DNA from 3 places in the Micromonospora sp. NPDC047762 genome. Region 2 is predicted to be linked to each of the others. Evidence: riboswitches for the same ligand, from Rfam matches in the RefSeq annotation. Region 2 holds a riboswitch; each other region holds the start of a gene.
What was found. Region 2 has a riboswitch for cobalamin ahead of ACGF3C_RS21095 (ribonucleoside-diphosphate reductase subunit alpha). Riboswitches for the same ligand answer to the same signal wherever they lie in the genome.

Region 1: it holds a riboswitch for cobalamin, as region 2 does, so the genes downstream of both, ACGF3C_RS31165 (acyl-CoA thioesterase) here and ACGF3C_RS21095 (ribonucleoside-diphosphate reductase subunit alpha) in region 2, are expected to answer to the same signal.
Region 3: it holds a riboswitch for cobalamin, as region 2 does, so the genes downstream of both, ACGF3C_RS31205 (prenyltransferase/squalene oxidase repeat-containing protein) here and ACGF3C_RS21095 (ribonucleoside-diphosphate reductase subunit alpha) in region 2, are expected to answer to the same signal.

Annotation. Positions count from the first base shown of each region.
Region 1 covers NZ_JBIDCQ010000013.1:161,782-167,174, forward strand. Annotated here, with positions in the region: gene metE (5-methyltetrahydropteroyltriglutamate--homocysteine S-methyltransferase) at 111-2,360, shown strand; cobalamin riboswitch at 2,517-2,742, shown strand; gene ACGF3C_RS31165 (acyl-CoA thioesterase) at 2,937-3,383, shown strand; gene ACGF3C_RS31170 (LysE family translocator) at 3,387-4,013, shown strand; gene ACGF3C_RS31175 (hypothetical protein) at 4,249-4,701, opposite strand; gene ACGF3C_RS31180 (prenyltransferase/squalene oxidase repeat-containing protein) at 4,731-5,393, opposite strand, start outside.
Region 2 covers NZ_JBIDCQ010000006.1:403,413-412,297, reverse strand. Annotated here, with positions in the region: gene ACGF3C_RS21100 (ribonucleotide-diphosphate reductase subunit beta) at 1-363, opposite strand, end outside; gene ACGF3C_RS21095 (ribonucleoside-diphosphate reductase subunit alpha) at 420-2,738, opposite strand; cobalamin riboswitch at 2,930-3,146, opposite strand; gene ACGF3C_RS21090 (enolase C-terminal domain-like protein) at 3,579-4,976, shown strand; gene ACGF3C_RS21085 (FadR/GntR family transcriptional regulator) at 4,985-5,707, shown strand; gene ACGF3C_RS21080 (aldo/keto reductase) at 5,715-6,734, opposite strand; gene ACGF3C_RS21075 (ATP-binding cassette domain-containing protein) at 6,731-7,549, opposite strand; gene ACGF3C_RS21070 (ABC transporter substrate-binding protein) at 7,549-8,604, opposite strand; gene ACGF3C_RS21065 (ABC transporter permease) at 8,645-8,885, opposite strand, start outside.
Region 3 covers NZ_JBIDCQ010000013.1:169,262-178,146, forward strand. Annotated here, with positions in the region: gene ACGF3C_RS31195 (hypothetical protein) at 1-39, shown strand, start outside; gene ACGF3C_RS31200 (prenyltransferase/squalene oxidase repeat-containing protein) at 27-1,460, opposite strand; cobalamin riboswitch at 1,564-1,686, opposite strand; cobalamin riboswitch at 1,739-1,869, shown strand; gene ACGF3C_RS31205 (prenyltransferase/squalene oxidase repeat-containing protein) at 1,964-4,684, shown strand; gene ACGF3C_RS31210 (LPXTG cell wall anchor domain-containing protein) at 4,681-5,628, shown strand; gene ACGF3C_RS31215 (CbiQ family ECF transporter T component) at 5,633-6,811, shown strand; gene ACGF3C_RS31220 (ATP-binding cassette domain-containing protein) at 6,808-8,445, shown strand; gene ACGF3C_RS31225 (ECF transporter S component) at 8,442-8,885, shown strand, end outside.

The DNA.
Region 1 (5,393 bases), on a different contig from region 2:
GCGCCGCCGATGGTCTCTCGGGACGGCCGGGGCGGAAGCCGGTACGCATCCGTACCCCTTCCTTCCCTGCTGTGGCGCGAGTCCTCGGCCGCTTCGAGGGAAGGACCCCCATGAACACCGCATTCGGTCAGAGCACCGTGCTCGGTTATCCGCGCATCGGCGGCAACCGTGAGTTGAAGAAGGCCGTGGAGGCCTACTGGGCGGGTCACATCGACGCGGAGGAGTTGGAGACCACCGGCACCGCGCTACGGGGTGAGGTCTGGCGGGCGCTGCGCGACGCAGGTCTGGACGCGATTCCGTCCAACACGTTCTCCTACTACGACCACGTGCTCGACACCGCCGTGGCCGTCGGCGCCATCCCGCAACGCTTCACCCGCCTCGGCCTGTCCGAGCTGAACACCTACTTCGCGATGGCCCGCGGCGTCGACGCCGAGCCGGCACTGGAGCTCACCAAGTGGTTCGACACGAACTACCACTATCTGGTGCCGGAGGTCGGCGCCGACACCGTCTTCGCGGCGAACCCCGCGAAGGCGTTGCGCGAGTACCGCGAAGCCCGTGACCTCGGCATCGAGAGCCGCCCGGTGCTGGTCGGACCGGCCACGTTCCTACTGCTGTCCAAGCCCGCCGACGGGGGCGGGCAACCGTTTGACCGGTTGGCGGACCTCATCGACGTGTACGCCGACATCCTGGGGACGCTCGCCGACGCCGGAGTGCGGTGGGTGCAGCTGGACGAGCCCGCCTACGTGAGCGACCGCAGCGAGGCTGAGATCGCCGCGCTCCGCGACGCGTACACCCGGTTGGGCGCCGTGCAGCAGCGGCCGAGGATCTTCGTCGCCACCTACTTCGGGGAGCTCGGTGGCGCACTGCCCGCTCTGCTGGACACGCCCGTCGAGGCGATCGGCCTGGACCTGGTCGCCGGGCCCGGCAACCTGCAGCGGCTCGCTGGCGCGGGGCAGTTGCGTGGCAAGACGATCGTCGCCGGGCTTGTCGACGGCCGCAACGTCTGGCGCACCGACGTGCGAGCGGCGATCAGCGCCGGCGCGGCGGTGACCGGGCTCGCCGACCACGTCGCGGTGTCCACATCGTGCTCGCTGCTGCACGTGCCGGTGGACCTGTCCGTCGACACCGCGCTCGATCCGGACCTGCGCCACCGGTTGGCCTTCGCCCGGCAGAAGGTCGACGAGGTCGTCCTGCTGGGTCGGGCGCTGCGCAACGGCACCACGACCCTGCCCGCGCCGCTTGCGTCGGCCCCGCCGGGATGGCATGACGACGGTGTGCGAGGGCGCCTCGCCGCGCTGCGCGGGGTGGACCGGCAGCGCGGCGCCTACCCGCAACGCGCTGCCGCGCAGCAGGCGAGGCTGAGTCTGCCGGCGCTGCCAACGACCACGATTGGCTCGTTCCCACAGACCGACGAGCTGCGCAAGGCCCGCGCCGCGTACCGGGCTGGGCGACTCGACGAGACGGGTTACCAACAGCGGATGCGAGCTGAGGTCGAGCGGGTCATCCGTCTTCAGGAGAGGTTGGGTCTCGACGTGCTGGTGCACGGCGAGCCGGAACGCAACGACATGGTCCAGTACTTCGGCGAGCAGTTGAGCGGGTTCGCCGCCACCGAGCACGGCTGGGTGCAGTCCTACGGCTCCCGCTGCGTACGCCCGCCGATCATCTACGGCGATGTCACCCGCAAGGCACCCATGACCGTCGGTTGGTCCACCTACGCCCAGTCGTTGACCGACAAGCCGGTCAAGGGGATGCTCACCGGTCCGGTGACGATCCTGGCCTGGTCGTTCGTCCGCGCCGACCAGCCGCTCGGCGACACCGCCGATCAGGTCGCGCTCGCCTTGCGCGACGAGTGCCGCGACCTCGAAGCCGCGGGCATCCGGGTGATCCAGGTCGACGAGCCGGCCCTGCGCGAGACGCTGCCGTTGCGCAAGGCCGACCGGAATGCCTACCTGGACTGGGCGGTCGGCGCGTTCCGTCTGGCGACCTCCGGCGTCGCCGACGGCACCCAGATCCACACCCATCTGTGCTACTCGGAGTTCGGCGAGGTCATCACCGCCATCGACGCTCTCGACGCCGACGTCACCAGCATCGAGGCGTCCCGTTCGAAGATGGAGGTCCTCGACGACCTCGCCGCGATCGGATACCGCCGCGGCGTCGGACCCGGTGTGTGGGACATCCACTCACCGCGGGTGCCCGCGCACGACGAGGTCGTCGAGGCGCTGCGTCGGGCAGCGGCGGCGGTCCCTGTCGAGCGGCTGTGGGTGAATCCCGATTGCGGTCTCAAGACCCGCGGCTACGCGGAGGTGCAGGCGTCCCTCGAACATTTGGTAGCCGCTGCTGCCGAGCTTCGCCGCGAGTAACGCGCTGTGCCGGGTGGGATCTCGAGCTGATCCCGCCCGGCACGCCGGGCAAGCAAGTTCCTGGATGAGCAGCAGTAGCGGGGTGAGGTCAACTCGGCCGCAGGGGAACAGTGCGGGCCGTCGTCGAGCCCCTGCCTACCGCGTGGGTGGGCTCGTCGATCAATTAGAATGGCTGGTGGCGCTGGTTCGCCCGATCGTGACTGATCGGGCGTCGTAAGAGGGAACCCGGTGGGAATCCGGGGCTGCCCCGCAGCGGTGAGTGGGAACGACCGCCGTCATCAGCACTGGGCCAGTGGCCTGGGAAGCGACGGCCAGTAGGCGATCGGCGTGCAGCCGGTCGGGCCCGCGAGTCCGAAGACCTGCCGGCGCCGCGTACACGACCGTGTGCGCTGCCGTCGGCCTCGCGGGTGGGCTGGGCGGGTGACGTGCCGGGCGGTGTGCGCCGGTGTGTCCTCGTCAGCGTGTGCCCGCAGTCCGGTGGTGTGGTTTCCCGAGGGACGGACTACCGCTGTGCACGACACCACCACGATCGCCGGCCGGGCGCCGTCGGCGTCGCACCTGACCCTGTCGCAGATCATGGACCAGCACCACACGAACCTGATGGGTACGGTGCACGGCGGCCGGATCCTCAACCTCATCGACTCCGTCGCCGGTGTGGTCGCCGCCCGGCACTCCGACGGGCCGGCGGTGACCGCCGCCATCGACGAGACCGCGTTCCTGCGCGCCGTGCGGGTCGGCGACGTCGTGCACGTCGACGCCCGGATCACCTGGGCCGGACGCAGCTCGATGGAGGTGGCCGTCAAGGTCACGGCTGACCGGTGGGACCGGGCGGTGCCGCCCACCGACGTGGCCACCGCCCACCTGGTCATGGTCGCCATCGACGACGAGGGTCAGCCTCGTACGGTGCCGCCGCTGCTGCCGGAGACCGACGGGGACCGGCGTCGGTACCGGGAGGCGGAGATCCGCCGGGAGCACCGGCTGGCGCTGCGGAGGGCGTTGCTCGACGGCGCCGAGGAGGTCTGAGCCGTGCTCGGACTGTCCGTTGCGACGCTGGCCGGCTACCTGGCTGCGATCGTCGTCCTCATGGTTACGCCCGGTCCGGACATGATGTTCGTGCTGGCCACCGCCGGCCGCTACGGCACCCGCGCCGCGGTGGTGGCCGCGTTCGGTGTCGCCGCCGGGGAGGCCGTGCACGTGGCCGCGGTCGTCGGCGGTCTCGCCGCGGTCATCTCCGCCTCGCCGGTGCTGTTCACGGTGATCCGCTGGGCCGGCGCGGCGTACCTGGTCGTTCTAGGCCTGCGGGCGCTACGCGCCGTCGGCGCCCCGGTCGCCGGCGAGCCGGAGCAGAGTGGTCGCGCTGGGCGGGCCTTCCTGCGCGGCTTGGTGACCAACCTGCTCAACCCGAAGATGATCCTGTTCAGCGTGGCGTTCCTGCCCCAGTTCGTCGACCCGGCAGCGGGCAGCGCCACCGCGCAACTGGTGCTCCTCGGCGCGATCTTCGTCGCGGTGCAGCTGACCGTCGACATCGCTCTGGGCGTGATCGCCGGCCGGGCCGCCGGCCGGATGACGGACGGCCGTTGGTCGCGGCGGATCAACCGGATCTGCGCGGTGGCGTTCGTCGCGCTCGGCGTACGACTGGCGCTCGGCTCGTAGCGTCGCCTCGCCGGGTTGATGGCTGGTGGCCGGGCAACCTGGGTGGGCGGACCGGCCCGCGGTGCGCAACGGGCAGGTGTGGGTGGTCGACGGATCCGCGTACTTCAACCGCCCCGGATTAACGCCACCGGACGACTGATGTGGTGCCGCCGAGGGCTGCTGGTGCGTCGGGGGCGGTGCCGTTGCGCAGCTCGGTCGTTCGGGACTCCGGTGCCGGCACCACCCCCGGCGCATGTTAGGGCGGGGAGATCGACGGAGCCTGCCCGGAGCCGAAACGCCATCCTTCGACGGTGCCCTGCGCGGGGTTGTAGCTGCTGGCGCCGAGCGTGCTGTAGGACCAGGTGCCGCCGGGCACAGCGTGCCAGTACGACCAGTACGCGCTGGCCGGGGGAGTGTTGACGCATGGTTCGGAGGCGGGTGTGGGATAGCCGTTGATGCGGCAGACGAAAGCAAGCCCCCAGCGTTGGGTGCCCGTCACGGTGAAGCCCGCGCCCTGCAACGCGGCCAAGCCGGTCGGCGGGTCTCCGAGCCGGCAACCGGTCTGCACGCCGAGGCCGAACGCGGTGAGGTCGACGACCACCGTGACGCCCGCGCCCGGCGCGCACGCCGCTGCGTGTGCGGCGCGCGGAACCGGGTCAATGACGATCAGGCCGACGCTGGCGACGGCAGCCGCGAGCAGCAGCGCCATCCGTCGCCGAATCGTCGCCCGCTGCGCGGTCACCACGGTGCACACGCCAGGACGGGAGCGGCGGGCTGGGCGCCGCTGGCCGACAGGGTCGCGTACCCGGTGCCGGCAAGGCCGGGGACGGCCTGAGCGGTGGCACGCACCGCGGTGGTCGCGTCGAAGCCACCCGAGGTGTACGCGATGGCGCCGCGCTCGGTGGAAGGCCCGGTGCAGGCCACCTGGAGGCCGATGAGGAACTGGCGGGCGCGCAGCCACGGCAGCGGTCGCCCGGCGACGGCCAGTGCCTGGGCGGCGAGGCCGGTGCTGTTCGCGTTGGGCACGCCGTTGGCGGAGAATGAGCCGTCACCGCCCTGCACGGAGACCAGCCACTGTGCAGCCGAGGCCGCGACGAGCGGCCGGTCCGCCGCGAGCAGAGCCTGGACCGCGATCGCTGTCGCGTCGACGTCGCTGACACACGTCGCCTGCCCGAACAGCAGTGGGAAGCCACCGTCGGCGCACCGGCTCGCGGCCAGGAACGTCACCGCGGCCGGTGGTGCGCCGCCAGCGCGGTCCGACGCCAACACCGCGAACGACTGGGTGAACGTGTTGCTGTAGTCGCCGAACGCTGAACGGTCGGAGTATCGACCTGACGGAGTCAGCAGACCGCCGAGGCGGGTGAGCAGATCGACCCCGCCGAACGCCGCCGGGTCGAGGCC
Region 2 (8,885 bases):
CTCGAAACGCTCCGTCTCGTCGGGCACGTACGTGTCGAGCAGGTTGAGGTAGAACTGGACGTGCACGGCCTCCTCGAACAGTTGGCGGGACAGGTAGAGGCGACCCTCCGGACTGTTGACGTGCTGGTAGAGGTTGAGCACCAGGTTGTTGGCGACGATCGTGTCACCGGTGGCGAAGAATGCCACCAGGCGGCTGACCAGGTGCCGTTCGGCCGGAGACAACTTGTCCAGGTCGGCGAGGTCGGCGTGCAGGTCGACCTCCTCGACCGTCCAGGTGTTACGGATCGCGTCGCGGAACCGGTCGAAGAAGTGCGGGTAGCGCATCGGGCGGAGAGTGAGGTCCATCCCGGGGTCGAGCAGCATGTGCGTGGTCCTCGTGTCGGTGGTGCTGGTGTCGGTCGTGGCGGCCTCGGGAAGAGTCACTGGCAGGCCTCGCACGACTCGGGGTTCTCCAGCGAGCAGGCCAGCGCGTCGGCGTCGACGACGACGGGCGCGACGGCGCTGACGGTGGCCTGCTGGATCCGCGTCGCGGGCCGCGAGCGCAGGTAGTAGGTGGTCTTCAGCCCGGCCTTCCACGCGTAGAGGTACATCGAGGAGAGCTTGCCGATGGTCGGTGCCGCCAGGAACAGGTTCAGCGACTGGGACTGGTCGATGAACGGGGCACGGGCGGCGGCCAGGTCGATCAGCGCCCGCTGCGGCAGCTCCCATGCCGTGCGGAACAGTTCCCGTACGCCGACCGGCAACTCGGCGATGTCCTGCACCGACCCCTCCGCCCGCTTGATCGCCGAACGGATCCGCTCGGTCCACAGACCGCGGGCCTTCAGCTCGCGTACCAGAGCGGTGTTGACCTGGAGGAACTCCCCCGACAGGGTCTCGCGCTTGAACAGGTTGGACACCTGCGGCTCGATGCACTCGTAGCACCCGGCGATCGAGGCGATGGTGGCGGTCGGCGCGACCGCCACCAGCAGCGAGTTGCGCAGCCCGTACGCCTCGACCCGCTCGCGCAGCGCGTCCCACCGCGCGGTCTGCGTACCCTCGACACCCCACAGGTCGGGCTGGAGCTGGCCCCGCGCGGCCCGGGTCTGCGGGTACGACGGATGCGCGCCGAAGTCGCGCGCCAGGTCGGCGGAGGTCTCCAGCGCGGTCAGGTACAGCTCCTCGCTGATCCGGGTGGACAGCTCGCGGGCGGCCGGCGAGTCGAACGGCAGCCGCAGCGCGAAGAAGGCGTCCTGCAGGCCCATCAGCCCGAGCCCGACGGGCCGCCAGCGGGGGTTGCTCGCCGCCGCCTGCGCGGTCGGGTAGTAGTTGATGTCGATGACCCGGTCGAGGAAGGTCACCGCGGTCCGCACCGTGGCGCGCAGCCGCTCCCAGTCGATGCCGTCGGCGGTGAGGTGGGCGGCGAGGTTCACCGAGCCGAGGTTGCACACGGCGGTCTCGGCGTCACTGGACACCTCGACGATCTCGGTGCAGAGGTTGGACAGGTGCACCACGTTGCCCGGCTCGGCGGTCTGGTTGCAGAGCCGGTTCGACGCGTCCTTGAAGGTCATCCAGCCGTTGCCGGTCTGGGCGAGGGTCCGCATCATCTTCCCGTACAGCTCCCGGGCCGGGACCTGCCGCACGTAGCGGCCCTGCGCCTCGGCCTGCCGGTACGCGGTGTCGAACCGCTCCCCCCACAGGTCGGGCAGCTCGGGCACCTCGTGCGGGTCGAACAGCGACCACAGCTCGTCGGCCTCGACCCGGCGCATGAACTCGTCCGGCACCCAGTTGGCCAGGTTCAGGTTGTGGGTACGGCGGGCGTCCTCGCCGGTGTTGTCCCGCAGTTGCAGGAACTCCTCGATGTCCGGGTGCCACGGCTCCAGGTAGACGCAGGCAGCGCCCTTGCGTCGGCCACCCTGGTTGACCGCGGCGACGCTCGCGTCCAGCGTGCGCAGCCACGGCACGATCCCGTTGGACTGCCCGTTCGTGCCCCGGATCAGCGCGCCCCGGGAGCGGACCCGGGAGTACGCGATGCCGATGCCCCCGGCGAACTTGGACAGGTTGGCGACCTGGGCGTACCGGGCGTAGATCGAGTCCAGCTCGTCGAGCGGGGAGTCGACCAGGTAGCAGGAGGACATCTGGGTGTGCCGGGTGCCGGAGTTGAACAAGGTCGGTGAGCTGGGCAGGTAGGCCAGGCTGGACATCAGCCGGTAGAAGTCGACCGCCTCGTCCGCCGTCCGGGACAGGCCGCAGGCCACCCGCAGCAGCCAGTACTGCGGGGTCTCCAGCACCAGTCGGCTGGTGGGGTGGCGCAACAGGTAGCGGTCGTACACAGTGCGCAGGCCGAAATACTCGAACCGGCGGTCGCCGTCCGGGTCGATGGCGTGGTCGAGCGTCGCGGCGTGTGTGGCGACGAACGCGGCGGTGTCGTCACCGATCAGGCCCTCGGCGTGGCCGACCCGGATCGCCGCGCTGAACGAGGTGATGCCCTGTCGCCGCACCTCCTTGTCGACGTAGCCGGCCAGCAGCCGCGCGGCCAGACGCGAGTACTGCGGCTCCTCACCGATCATCTCGGCGGCGGTCTGGATGGACAGCCGGTCGAGTTCGGCAGTGGTCGCGCCGTCGTAGAGGCCGCTGATGGTGCGGGTGGCCACCCGCAACGGGTCGACGTCGGTCAGGTCGTCGGCCCACCGCTCGACCGCCCGGACGATCTTGTTCACGTCCACGGGTTCGGTGCCGCCGTCGCGCTTGCGGACCTGCATCGGCGTCCGGCGCACTGTCGCGTCGCCGCTGGCCGGGACTACCTCGGTGACTGTCACCACTCGCTCCTCGGAGTTCGAGACCTGGTGGCCCGGACGCGAGGAGACAGACACCGACGGACGCCACGCCGGCCCCGGCGTGGGTCAGGTGGCGTCAGCCGTCCCACGCGGCCTCGGACCGCCGCCCACCCGGGTGGGGTACGCGGCGCGCTGGCAGGTCTTCGGACTCGCGGGCACGACCGGGCTCGCCGGTCTCCTACTGGCCGTCGCTTCCCAGGCCGATGGTGGCCCAGTGCTGTTGACGGCTGTCGTTCCCACTCACCGCTGCGGGACAGTCCCGGATTTCCACCGGGTTCCCTGTTGCCTCGACCGCACCGGATGAGCGGCCGAACCAGCTGCGCTCGACACCATATATAGGGACGCAGTCGTTGTCACACCCCACATGTCGGTCTCGGGCGTGTCGGCGGCGATGCGGTGACCACCGTCACCAACCCCCGGGAGCACGCTGCGGCCGACCGACGCCGGGCACCGGAGACGGGGCTCTGCGCACTGGTGTCGACATTCGACAAAGATTTGACGTATCGAGGCCACGGCACTGGAGACCACGCCCATACGTCGCCGTCGATGCCTCGCGGCGAGCCGGAACATCCAATCACCAGGGTCCGCCGCGCGCCTCACCTTGGCCCGCCAACCGGCATGATCGGAGTCAAGGCGGCTCGACCCGAGAGGGCAAACATCATATGTCTGCACGTCCGAGGTGATCGACAACGTTGACGCGCTGGAGCAGCCCTCCGTATACTCCCAGTGATCATCTGATCTTTAGCCTAGCCGGGCGAGGAGCGCATGCCGCAGATCACTGCCGTCACCGTCGAAGACGTCCGCTTCCCCACCTCCCTGACCGCTGACGGGTCAGACGCCATGAACAAGGACGGCGACTACTCGGCGGCCTACGTCGTCCTGCACACCGACGGCGTCGACGGCGTGGGCGCGCCACTCGCGGGGCACGGCCTGACCTTCACCATCGGACGAGGCAACGACATCGTCGCGGCGGCGGCAGTCCACCAGGCACAGCTCCTCGTGGGCCAGGACGTGGCAACGATGGCAGCGGACATGGGCGCGGTCTACCGCCTGCTCACCTCCGACTCGCAACTGCGGTGGCTCGGCCCCGAGAAGGGCGTCGTCCACCTGTCCCTCGCCGCCGTGTTGAACGCGTCATGGGACCTGGTCGCCCGGGTCGCCGACAAGCCGCTGTGGCGGCTGCTCGTCGACATGACCCCCGAGCAACTCGTCGACATCGCGGACCTGCGCTACCTGTCCGACGCGCTGACCCGCGACGAGGCACTGGCCATCCTGCGCGCCAAGGAGAGCACAAAGGCCGCCCGCCTCGGCGAGCTCGACCGGACCGGCTACCCCGCCTACACCACCTCGGCGGGCTGGCTCGGCTACGGCGACGACAAGCTGCGCCGACTGTGCCAGGAGGCGGTCGACACCGGCTACGGCTACGTCAAGCTCAAGGTGGGCGCCAACCTCGACGACGACATCCGCCGGTGCGCGATCGCACGGGAGATCCTCGGCCCGGATCGCAACCTGATGATCGACGCCAACCAGGTGTGGGACGTCGGTCAGGCCATCGAGTGGGTCACCGCCCTCGCCCGCTTCACGCCACTGTGGATCGAGGAGCCGACCAGCCCCGACGACATCCTGGGCCACGCGGCCGTCCGCCGCGCCGTCGCTCCGATCGGCGTCGCCACCGGCGAACACTGCCACAACCGGGTGATGTTCAAGCAGCTCTTCCAGGCCGAGGCCATCGACTTCTGCCAGCTCGACACCGGCAGGTTGGCCAGCATCAACGAGATCGTCGCCGTGCTGCTGCTCGCCGCGAAGTTCAACGTCCCGGTGTGCCCGCACGCCGGCGGTGTCGGGCTGTGCGAGATGGTCCAACACGTGTCGGTGCTCGACTACGTCGCGATCTCGGGGGACCTCACCAACCGGGTCACCGAGTTCGTCGACCACCTGCACGAACACTTCACCGATCCCTGCATCATCCGCGACACCGGTTCCGGCAGCGGATACGTCCTGCCCGGCCAGCCCGGCTACTCCACCCGGATGCGTCAGGAGTCGGTGGCGCTCTACCGGTTTCCCGACGGCCACTACTGGGCGGCGACAGACCCGACTACCGTGTCATCTCCGGAGGCGGCGTACGTGATCGCGGGTGGGAAGGCCACCCCCGCCGGCCGTTAGGGGGGGTCATGTCGCGCACGGACGAAGTGGTCAACGGCATCAAACGGATGATCCTCGAAGGGCAGTTCCGGCCCGGGGACCGGTTGCCCATCGAGAAGGACCTCGCCGAGCAGCTCGGTGTCTCGCGAGGTTCCCTGCGCGAGGGGATGTCGGCCCTGTCGATCCTGGGGATCGTCAACATCCGTCAGGGCGACGGCACCTACGTCACCAACCTCGACGCGCCACAGCTGCTGGCCCCGATGAATTTCGTGGTCGACTTCCAGGGCCAGGGCGACCCTCGGCACATCCACACCGTCCGCCGGCTGCTGGAGTGCGAGGCCGCCTGCCTGGCGGCGACCAGGATCACCGACGAGGCCCTGGCCCAGGCGGGTGACCTGCTCGCCGAGGCGGCCCGGTTGGTCGGCCAGTCACCGCCGGACCACGAGCGGATCATGGAGATCGACATCGCCTTTCACCGGATCATCGCGGTGCACGCCGAGAATCCGGTGCTCGTTGGTCTGATCGAAGCCTTCGCCGGGCGCACCATCCGTGGCCGGCTCTGGCGGAGTCTGCACGAGGAGGGCGCGGACCTACGCACCCATGACGAGCACGTGGCGATCCTGAAGGCCCTCGTGGCACGCGACCCGGAACGGGCGCGAACCCGGATGGCCAACCACCTGATCGGTGTGGAGGAGTCGTTGCAGGGGTTACCCGACGACGCTGACGCCAGCATCGAGACGGCCCGGTCGTGACCGACCCTCACGGCTGTACGTCGAGCAGCCCCTCGTCGTACAGCGCCGCCCAGAGCTGCTCCGGGACGTCGACACCAGACCGATGGAGGGTCTCGGTCACCTGGACGTCGTCCCGCATGCCGACAACGGTCGAGACCACGGCCGGGTGACGACGGACGAACGCCAACGCCGCCTGGGGCAGCGTGACGCCGTACGCCTGACAGACCCGTGCTATCCGGCGGGCGTGGTCGATCACCTCCGCCTGCGCCTGCTGGTAGTCGTAGACGGCGTCGGTCGGCGGCATGTCCCGGGCCAGCAGCCCGGAGTTGTAGACACCGGCGACCACCACACCGACGTGGCGGGCCTGCGCGACGGGCAGCAGGTCGGTCAGCGCGCCCTGTTCCATCAGGGTGTACCGGCCGGCGCACATCACCACGTCCACGTCGGTCTCCGCCACGAAGCGGGCCAGCATCGCCGACTGGTTCATTCCCGCCCCGACGGCGCCGATCACGCCCTGCTCCCGCAGCTCCACCAGGGCCGGGATCGCCTCGTTCGCGGCCTGCTGCCAGTGCTCGTCGGGGTCATGCAGATACACCACGTCGATCCGGTCCAGGCCGGTGCGCCGAAGGCTCGCCTCCAGCGAACGGCGGACGCCGTCGCGGCTGAAGTCCCAGACCCGGCGGTGATCGGCGGGAACGTCGAACCCTTCCGGATCCCGCTGGTGCGCCGTCTCCGGTGACGGCACGAGCAGCCGGCCGACCTTCGTCGACACCACGTACTCGGCGCGGGGGCGGGAGCGCAGGGCCGCGCCCAGGCGTCGTTCGGACAGGCCCAGCCCGTAGTGCGGTGCCGTGTCGAAGTATCGGATGCCGCCTGCCCACGCGGTGTCCACGGCGGCGGCGAACTGCTCGTCGGACGTCGCCCGGTAGAGATTGCCGCCCTGGGAGGCGCCGAAGCCCAGTGGGCTCAGCCGCAGCGGCGGTGCAGCGCCGCCGCGGCTCGTCGGACCCGCGGGACCGCGGGCGCCTCCCTGGACGGCGGCCCTCACCGCTCGTCCCGACCCACGCTGGTGCTGCCGGTCATCGCGGCGACCAGATCGTCGGTGGTGGCCTCGTCGGCGCGGAGCTGGGCCGCGCGCCGGCCGAGGCGCAGCACCTCGACCCGATCGGCGATCTCGAGGACCTGCGGCATGTTGTGGCTCACCAGCACCACCGACATGCCGGCGTCGCGGGCCCGCCGGACGACATCGAGCACCCGTCCGGTCTGGACCACCCCCAGGGCCGCGGTGGGCTCGTCGAGGATGACCACGTTGGTCGCCCAGATGATGGCCCGGGCCACCGCCACGCACTGCCGCTGCCCACCGGACAGCATCGCGATGGGGGTGGTGACCCGGGGGATCCGTACGCCCAGTTCGTCCAGCGCGGCGGCGGCGCCGTGGCGCATGGCGCGCTTGTCCAGCAGCCCGAGCCGGCCGAGTGGTCCGGAGCGAAGGATCTCCCGGCCGAGATACAGGTTGGCGGCCACGCTGAGGTCGTCGGCGACGGCGAGGTCCTGGTAGACGGTCTCCACCCCTGCCCGTCGGGCGTCGACCGGGGTGGAGAACTGGACCGGACGGCCGCCGACCCGGATCTCGCCCTCGTCCGGCGGGTGCACACCGGACAGGGTCTTGATCAGGGTGCTCTTGCCGGCGCCGTTGTCGCCGATCAGCGCGACGACCTCACCGCGGCGGACCGTGAAGTCGGCGCCGCGCAACGCCTCGACGTGCCCGAACCGCTTGACGATGCCGCGGGCTTCGAGGACCGGCGGCTCCGCGTCGGTGGGTTGCTGGTCGCTGGTCGGGGTGGCCGTGGGGTTCACGCCCATCACTGCACCGGCGGGTTGGCGCAGCTGGGCTCGAGCACCGCCTTGATCTCCGCCGAGTCGATGTTCTCCTTGGTGACGAAGGTGACGCCGGTGTCGGCCGACGCCAGCGGCGCCTTGTCCCGAAGGTGCTTGACCATCTTGTCGACGCCGAAGTAGCCCATCTTGAACGGGTTCTGCACGACCAGCGCCGAGATCTGGCCGTTGCGTACCCCGGCGATCTCGTCCGGGGCGGCGTCCCACCCGATGATGACCACCTTGCCGGACTTGCCGGCGGCCTGGATGGCCTGCGCGGCACCGAGCACGCTCGGCTCGTTGGCCGCGAAGACACCCTTCAGGTTGGGGTTGGCGGTGAGGATGTTCTCGGTGACCCGTCGGGCCTCGTTGACGTCACTCTTGCTCGGCTGTTGGCCGACCAGCTTCAGGTTGGGGTACTGGGCGAGGCCGGCCTTGAAGCCGTCGACCCGCTCGGTGTTGGTCTGCGATCCGGGCTGGAACTCGACCAGCGCCACCTCGTGGTTGCCGGGGCCGAGTTCGGTGGCGAGCAGCTTGGCCGCCTCGGTCGCCGACGCACGGTTGTCGGTGGCGAAGAGGGGCACGTTCGACGGCTGCGGGCTGGTGCCAGAGTCGATCATGGCGACCGGGATGTTGGCGCTGAGCGCCTTGTCGGTCGCCGGTGCCAGCGCGCTGGAGTCGGTCGCCGCGTAGACGATGCCGTCGACCTTCTTGGTGACGAAGTTCTGGATCAGGTTGACCTGGCCCTCGACGTCGGTCTCGGCGGTCACCCCGTCCCACTGGACGGTGACGTCCCCCGCGCGCTGCGCGGCGCACTCGGCGCCCGCCTTGACGGTGTTCCAGTAGTCGGCGCCGACCGCCTTGGGTACGACGGCGAGCTTCAACGGGCCGCTCGCGTCCTTGGCCGCACTGTCGCCGCCGCCGTCGCGAACCTCGACCCCGCCGCAGGCGCTGAGCAGGGCGGTCGCCGCGGCCGCGGCCAGGATCGCCTGCACGCGCAGGAGTCGTCCTCGCGTCCGCCGGCTGGTGGTGGTGTGTGCCATGGTGTGTGTCCTTCCTCGTTCGGACTCTCGGAATGGCATGTCAACCCCGTGATTCCAGCCGCCGGCGGCGGTACTGGTCGAAGTAGACGGCGGCCCAGATGATCACGCCGACGATCACCTGCTGGTAGTGGATGCTGATGTCGAGCAGGACGGCGCCGTTGCGGACCAGGGCGATGAGGAACGCGCCGATGATGGTCCCGACGATCCGGCCCTGCCCGCCGAACAGGCTGGCTCCGCCGATGACGGCGGCGGCGATGACGTCGAGTTCCAGCGAGATCCCG
Region 3 (8,885 bases), on a different contig from region 2:
CCGCTGGTCGCACCATTACTGGACGGTCAGGCGCCGTAGCGCAGGTAGAGGGTGTCGCCGACGGTCACGGTCGTGCCGCGGGTCGCGGTGGCCAGGGTGCCGCCGTCCCTGGACACCTTCCAGGTGGAGGAGCCGCTGTTGGCCAGGCCGTTGATCGAGGTGATGGTGCCGGTGCCGCTGGTGGGGATGCGGGCGGTGACACAGCCGCTGGGGGTGGCGGACCCGATGGCGGCGTCCAGCACGGCGCCGAGGGTGGTGGTGGCGGCGGTCGGCGTCAGAGTGACCGCGCAGGGCTTGATGGTGCCGCTGCCGTTGTCGATGATCACGGCGAGTCGGCTGGCGGTGCCGGCGGTGAATCCGCTCGCCGCGACCCAGGTGGGCGCCCCGGCGGTGACCGGGGTCGGGGGAACGGCGGTGTAGCCCGCGCCGGCCAGGGCCCGCACCGCGTCGATCGAGGCGTACGCCGACGGAGTGGTGTTGGTGGGCAGGTACTTGAACCCGCCGCCGGTCAGCTGCTGAGCGCGCAGGAAGTCGATCGGGGTCTTACCGGCGGTGGTGGTGAAGTCGGTGCCCTGGCTTGGGATGCCACAGGCGTTCAGCCCGGAGACCGCCCAGGCGTTGGAGTCGGTGTTGACGCCGAACATCGAGGTGAAGGCGCCGGAGGCGTTGACGAGCTTGCCCTTGAGGAAGTTCTTCGCCTGGACGATGTCGGTGTCGGTGTTGGGCACCCCGGCGACGCAGAGGGCGGCCATGGCGGCGCCGGTCATGTCGATGTCACTGGCGGCGGCGAGTTGGGTGGGGTTGCCCTCGGCCTGGCTGAAGGTCCAGCCGCCGTCGTTGTGCTGGTTGTTGCGGATCCGGGTGACCGACAGGTTGAGCAGCGCCTGCGGTACGCGGGCGGCACCGGTCTGGGTCTTCGCGCCGGCCAGGGCGAGGGTGGCGAAGACGGTGCCGTTGACGTTGGCCGGCGGGCCGTAGTAGCCGGCCGAGCCGGTCTGCCAGTAGGCGATGGTGTCGGCGATCAGGTTGCGGGCGGGGGAGACCCGGGCGGGGTCGATGCCGGCCGCGTAGGCGTTCAGGACGCCGCGCTCGTAGTCGGTGACGACGGGGGAGGTGCTCGGCCAGGACGCGGCGGAGAGGTGGTTGCGGTAGACGGTGCGGGCGTTCTTGGTCGTGTCGCCGGAGGGGTAGACGTCCACGGCCGCGACACCGGCGGGGGCGAACGCGCTGAACGCCCATTCGTTCGACAGCCCGCCGCTGGCGTAGCTTCCGTCTGCGGCCTGCAGGGTGCGCAGGTAGGCGACGCCGTTGGTCTTGGCGGTGGCGATCTGCGCCGCCGTCGAGGTCGCGGCGGCCGGTGCGGCACCGGTCGCGACCGCGACGACAGCGGCGATCAGCGCGGCGGCGGGAACCGTCGCGAGACGTCTCCGGCGACTGCCGGGGGAAAGGCGCGAGGACATCGGGTCTCCTTGGGGTACGGGGCACGACTGCCTCGACCCGGGGCCCAGCGGGAGAGCCGGCGGAGCGGGGCGGGCCGGCCGCAGGACGCGTGGGACGGATACCGCAGGTGCTGCGTCACCACGTGGGTAGTCGGGCTCGGGACGGCCAACCGTCCTCACCGTTGCGCGTCAGCCCCGGATTCCCACCGGGTTCCCCCACGCGATGACGCGGTCACGGTATGGGAGGAAGCCCCTACCGCGCGCTGTTAGGTAGATGACACGCCCTCGCGTTGACGAGGTGGTCGCGGTTGTGGTCCGATGACCGCGATCCAGCAGTCAGGGGAAGCCGGTCAAAGTCCGGCGCTGGCCCGCAGCCGTAGGTCCCGTTTCGGGACGAGTCGGATTACCTGGCTGGATAGTGCACCGCAGCGCCGTCGAGGTACACGGCGCGGAGCAAGATTTCCGAGACTTGTCCTCGGGGTCCGCGTCCGCGCCTGCGCCGCTAGCCCCTTGAGAGAGTCGCCATGTCTCCACTGGTCAGTCGAACGTCGCGGACTTCCGCGCCGTGGTTGGCGTTTGTCGCCGCGGTGACGCTCGGCGCGTTGGCACTGGTGGTGCCGACCCGTGCGGCGATCGCCGATCCGCTTGAGTCCTGCACCCCGACCCAGGGCGCCATCGTCGCGGTCGATTTCGGCGCGTGGGGCGGGCCGCTGCTGCGGGGCTGCGACGTCACTCCGACCACCGGCCTGGACCTGCTGCACGAGGCGGGTTTCACCACGACCGGCACCGCTCACGACGGCCCGGGTTTCATCTGCCGGATCGGCTCACCCGCCTTCGAGTCCGGTGCCGAACGCCCGGCGCCGGCCGACGAGGCGTGCCAGTTGACGCCGCCGGCGACGGCCTACTGGTCCTACTGGATCGCCCCGGCCGGGCAGGAGCACTGGACCTACAGTCCACTCGGCGCGATGTCCCAGCGGCCCGGCCCGGGTGAGGTCGAGGCGTGGGTCTTCGGCGGCACCGACATCGGCGGCGCCACCGGGGCGCCGAGCTTCACCCCCGCGTCGGTGCGCGCGAGCGGCCCGACTCCGACCGCGACCCCGACTCCGACCCCGACCGGGACGCCCGCACCGGCGCGCCCGACGGAAGCGCAGGTCAAGGCGGTTGCGAGTTACCTCGTGGGGCAGCTCGCCGACGGCGACCACGTCGACAACGGTTTCGTTGACTACTACCGGACCGTCGCCGTCGCCATCGCCCTGGCCGGGACCGGTGGGCAGGACCAGACCCTCACGAAGGTCGTCGACTACCTGCGGGCACACGTCGACGCCGCCATCTTCCCGAACGGTGGCACCGCCGCACCCCACATCGCCAACGTCGCCAACCTCGCGCTGTTGACCACGATCACCGGCGGCAATCCGCGCGCGTTCGGAGGTCGTGACCTGATCGCCACGCTCACCGACCGGGTGTGCGCCGCGACCGACGTCGACGCCGGCTGTGCCGCCGCTGGTGACTTCGCCGGATCGAGCGATCCCCTGACCCACGCGACCGCCCTGCTCGCGCTCAAGCGGGCCGGCGTCACCCCGCCGGCCGCGACCGTCACCCGACTGACCGAGCAGCAGTGCGCGACCGGAGCCTTCGCCGGTGTATGGCGCAGCCCCACCGACGCCTGTGATCCAGACCTCGCGGCCACGACCCTGGCCGTCCTGGCGCTGCACACGCTCGGCGCGACGCACGATGCCGCGCTCGGTTCGGCCAAGGCGTTCCTGACCGGCGCGCAGGAGACCGACGGCGGTTACCAGCCGTACACCGGCGCGGGGGTCACCGACACCTACTCCACCGGGTACGCCGCGCAGGCCCTCGCCGTGCTGGGTGTCGCCGACCGGGCTGCCACCGCCACCGGTTTCCTGGTCGGGCGGATCGTCACCGGCGGTGGGCTCAACCCCGACCCGAGCAACCCGGACGCTGACCTTGCCGCCACCGGCGCGGCGGCGCTCGCACTGGCCGGCAAGAACCTGGCCACCCTGGGTGAGACGCCGCCGCCGGCCGGACCGCGACCCGATCTGGTCAAGGGGGTGTCCTACCTCGTCGCGCCGACCAATCTGGTCGACGGCAGGTACTACGAGTCGTTCCCCGGCTTCCCCGACTTCGGGTTGAGCATCGACGGCGCGTACGCCCTGGCCGCCACGGGCGGGAACGACGCCAAGCTGCGGGCGATCGTCGAGTTCCTGCGCGGCGGCGGCGCTGTCGGTGACGGCGGGTTCACCGTCGACTCGTGGCTCGGCATCGGCACCGACTACGCCGCCGGCGGCGCGATCGGCAAGGTCGCCCTCCTCGCCCAGGTCACCGGCTACGACCCACGGTCCTTCGGTGGACACGATTTGATCGCCGCGCTGGGTGACGTGACCTGCGCCAAGCTCGACGAGCAGGCCGGCTGCGCCGGGGCCGGCAACTACCGGTACGCCACCTCGGTGTTCGGGCAGTCGCTGGGCATCATCGCGCAGCTCCGTGCCGGACAGGGCGACGCGGCCGCCAAGCCGATCGCCTTCCTCAAGGGACTTCAGCGCGCGGACGGGTCGTTCCCCAGCCTCATCCCGGCGGGGGACGCCGACCGGGACGTCGACAGCACCGCGATGGCCGCGATGGCTCTCGCGCCGCTGACCGATGACCCGGCGGCGGTCAACGCCGTCGACAAGGCGTTGACCTGGGTCGCGTCGGCGCAGAAGGAGCACGGCGGTTTCCCCGGCGCGGCCGGCGACTCCACCAACTCCACGGCGCTCGCGATCCAGGGCCTCACCCTGCGCGGCGACACCTACGCCCGACAGGTCGACAAGGCACTGTCGTTCCTGGCCGGTCAGCAGAACGACGACGGCGGGTTCACCGTCGCCGCCGGCGGTCAGGCCGGCTCGGACCTGCGCGCGTCCACCCAGGTCGTCGGCGGCGCGACCGGCATCTCGTTCGCCGCCCTGACCCGGGACGTGCACGAACTGCCGGGCCCGGACCCGTCCAGCACCCCGACGACCAACCCGACCGCGACACCGACCGCGAGCCAGTCGTCGTCCCCGTCGGCAGCCCCGAGTGTGTCTCCGCCGTCGGCCGGCGCCGGCGGGCACTCGTCGGGCAACCTGCCCCGCACCGGCTGGTCGATCATCACGATCACCCTGCTGGCGTTGGTGCTCGTCGTCGCGGGCGTCCTGCTGCGGGTCTCCGCACGCCGTCGCGCGGTCTCCAGCACGGGCGGTCTGTCGTGACGGCCCGCAGGTGGCGCCGCTCGATAGTGGCGCTGATGATCGTCGGCGCGCTGGTGGTGACGCCCGCACCGGCGCTGGCCGACCCGCTGCCGATCGGGCAGTGCACCACCTCGTCCGGGGTGATTCTCGCGGTGGACTTCAGCCGCTGGGGTGGGCCGCTCCTGCGGTCCTGCGGCACCACCCCGACCACCGGCTACCAACTGCTCAACCAGGGCGGCTGGCGCACCACCGGGACACAACACGACGGGCCGGCGTTCATCTGCCGGATCGGCTACGCGGGCCACCAGGGCGGCACCCAGTACCCCACCCCGGCGGACGAGAGGTGTGCTCTCACCCCGCCGGCCAGCGCGTACTGGTCGTACTGGCACGCCGACCCGGGGCATAACAGCTGGGTCTACAGCCAACTCGGCGCGATGAGCTACAAACCCAAGCCTGGCAGCGTCGACCTGTGGATCTTCGGGGCGACCGACATCGGGGGCACCGAGGGACGGCCCCGGCTCAGTCCGGACAGCGTCCGCGCCCGCAACAGCAAGCCGACCGGCACGGCCACCACCGCTCCGCCCCCCGTCGCACCCACCCCGGCTCAGCCGGGCGGCGGGAATCCACCAGGCGTCGGCAACCCGGGCGCTGGCAATCCGCCGCCGGGCAACCCCGGCGTCGGCAACCCTCCGCCCGGCCTCCCGCCGGCGGGAGCGCCGACGCCGATCCCGATGAGTGGTACGCCTACGCCCCCGGCCGGCGAAGCTATCTCACCGGCCGCGGTAGGACCGTCCCTGCCACCGAACGCCACCGTCGAAGGACCACGCATCCTCGACGCGGAACCCACCGTGACGGCAGCCCGCCAGGACACCGGTTCGGCGCTGCCGGCACTGATCACGGTTGGGCTGCTGGCGCTGCTCGCCCTCGCCGGCGGTGTCGTCGGCTGGCGACGCCGCCGCACCTGACCCGATGCGCCCGATCCGTACCGGCCTTGTCCACCGCCTCGCGGTGGCCCGGTTGCCGCGCTCCCTGCATCCGGTGGCTTGGTGGCTGTGGGCGCTCGCGCTGGCCACCGCCGCGAGCCGTACCAGCAACCCCCTTCTCCTGCTGCTCATCTTCGCGGTGCTCGGTTTCGTCGTCAGCGCCCGCCGCACGGACGCGCCGTGGGCACGGGCGTTCCGCTACTACCTCTACCTCGCGCTGATCATCATCGCGATCCGGGTGGTGTTCCGGACGGTCTTCGCCTCGGGCATCACCCCCGACGACCACATCCTGTTCCGGCTCCCGCAGCTGCCCACGCCCGAGTGGTACGCGGGAATCCAGATTGGTGGTCCAGTGTCCCTGGAGGCGACCCTGTCCGCCTGCGTTGACGGGCTCCGGCTGGCCTGCCTGCTGTGCTGCATCGGTGCCGCCAACAGCCTCGCCAACCCCAAACGCGCCCTGCGGGTCCTCCCCGGCGCGCTGTACGAACTCGGTGTCGCCGTCACCGTCTCGTTCAGCGTCGCACCGCAACTCGTGGAGAGCGTCCAACGGGTCGCCCGGGCCCGCCGGTTACGTGCCGGACGGGCCAGGGGCCTCGGTGCCGTACGGGCCATCGTGATGCCGGTCCTGCACGACGCGCTGGACCGGTCGCTGCGGCTGGCCGCCGCCATGGACTCGCGCGGCTACGGCCGGGTCGGCACCGCCACACCGGGCTCGCGGCGGCTCACCGGCGTCCTCATGCTCACCGGCATGGCCGGCCTGTGCGTCGGCGTGTACGGCCTGCTCGACCCGCGCGTGCCCCGCCCGGTCGGGCTCGGCGGCCTCGGCGGTGGTGTGCTGCTCTGCGTCGCCGGGATGGCGCTCGGTGGGCGTCGGGTCTCCCGCAGCCGTTACCGGCCGGACCCGTGGCAGTGGCCGGAGTGGACGGTCGCCGGCTGCGGCGTCGTCACGGCCATCGTGCTCGGTGCCGGCACCGGCTACGACCCCGCCGCGCTCAACCCGAGCCTCTACCCGCTGCACTGGCCCAGCCTGCCCGCACTACCGGCCGCCGCGATCCTTGTCGCCGCCCTCGCGGCGATCGCCGCACCGACACCGCCGCGCCCGCACCGACCGCAGCCCGCCGCCGTACGGGGCCGCGCCGCCGACACCGCAGGAGCACCGTCATGATCCGCTTCGAGCGCGTCAGCATCACGTACGACGGTGCGCCCCGCCCCACCCTGCGCGACGTCGACCTCGACATCGACGAGGGAGAGCTGTGCCTGGTCGTCGGGCACACCGGCGCCGGGAAGTCGACACTGCTCGCCGCGATCAACGGGCTCGTACCGCACTTCAGCGGCGGCACCCTCCAGGGCAGCGTGCGCGTCGCCGGCCGGGACACCGCCGACCACCCGCCCCGCGAGTTCGCCGACCTGGTCGGCGTCGTCGGGCAGGACCCGGTCGCCGGGTTCGTCACCGACACCGTCGAGGAGGAGTTGGCGTACGGGATGGAGCAGTTGGCGCTCGACCCGGCGGTCATGCGGACCCGAGTGGAGGAGACCCTCGACCTGCTCGGCCTCGTCGACCTACGCCGCCGTGGCCTGCACGAACTCTCCGGCGGTCAGCAGCAACGCGTGGCGATCGGCGCGGCGCTGACCGCCCACCCACGGGTGCTCGTCCTCGACGAGCCCACCTCCGCGCTCGACCCGACCGGGGCCGACGACGTTCTCGCCACCGTCACCCGGCTGGTTCACGACCTAGGTGTCACAGTCGTGCTGGCCGAGCACCGACTGGAACGTGTCCTGCCGTACGCCGACCGGCTCATCCACGTCGCCCGCGACGGCACCGTCCGCCACGGTGACCCGGCCACGCTCGTCGCCGGCACCACCGTCGCGCCGCCAGTGGTCGCACTCGGGCGCCTGGCCGGCTGGTCACCGCTACCCCTGTCGGTACGCGACGCCCGCCGGCACGCCACCACACTGCGCGACCGGCTCCCCACCACGCCCCCGCAGCCACACCGCCACTCACACGCCGAAGCCCAGAACGCACTCACCGCCGCCGGTGTGATCGTCCGGCACGGATCGGTCGTCGCCGTCCGTGGAGTCGACCTGACTCTGGTATGCGGTGAGATCACCGCGCTGATGGGGCGCAACGGCTCCGGCAAGTCGTCCCTGCTCTGGGCATTGCAAGGCTCGGGTCTCCGGGACGGCGGCAGCATCGCCGTTCCCGACCCGGCGCACGGCGACGACCTTGACCCGGGTCGGGTGGGTGCCAGCCAGGCCCGCCGACTCGTCGGTCTCGTCCCGCAGACCGCCACCGACCTGCTGTACCTCGACACCGTCGACGCCGAACTCGACCAGGCCGACCGCGACGGCGCCGAGCCGGGCACCGCGCGACGGCTCCTCGACGGCATCGCCGCCGGCATCGACGGCGACAGCCATCCCCGGGACCTGTCCGCCGGGCAGCAGCTCGCCGTGGTCCTGGCCATCCAACTCGCCGTCACCCCCGGTGTTGTGCTCCTCGACGAGCCCACCCGTGGGCTGGACTACCAGGCCAAGGCCGCACTGACCCGTACTCTCGACAGCCTCGCCGCGCAGGGCCGTTCCGTCGTGGTGGCCACCCACGACGTTGAGTTCGCCACCGCCGCCGCCGACCGGGTGGTGGTGATGGCCGACGGTGAGATCGTCGCCGCCGGCCCCGTTGCGGCCGTCCTCACCGCGTCGCCGACGTTCGCCCCGCAGGTCGCGAAGATCCTCGCGCCGCTGCCGTACCTGACGGTCGGGCAGGTAGCCGCCGCCCTCGACAATCCGGAGGTACGCGCGTGACCACGCTGACCGTCGCCGTCCGCGTGCCCGGCCGTGCCGTGCTCGCGATCACCATGGCGTCGTTCCTCGGCTTCGTCGCGTTTCTCTGGCCGTTCGTTGTCGCGCCGGGCACCTTCGGCTCCACCCAGACTCCTCCGCTGATGTTCGGGGTGCTGCTGCTCCTGGTCCTCGCCGTCATCTTCGCCGAGATCGCCGACGGCAGGATCGACGCCAAGGCGCTCGCCATGCTGGGCGTGCTGTCAGCGATCAACGCGGCCCTGCGACCACTCGGCGCCGGCACCGCGGGCATCGAGACGGTCTTCTTCATCCTCGTGCTCGCCGGCCGGGTCTTCGGACCCGGCTTCGGCTTCGCGCTGGGCTGCACCTCGCTGTTCGCCTCCGCCCTGCTCACCGGGGGAGTGGGACCGTGGATGCCGTACCAGATGTTCGGCTGCGCCTGG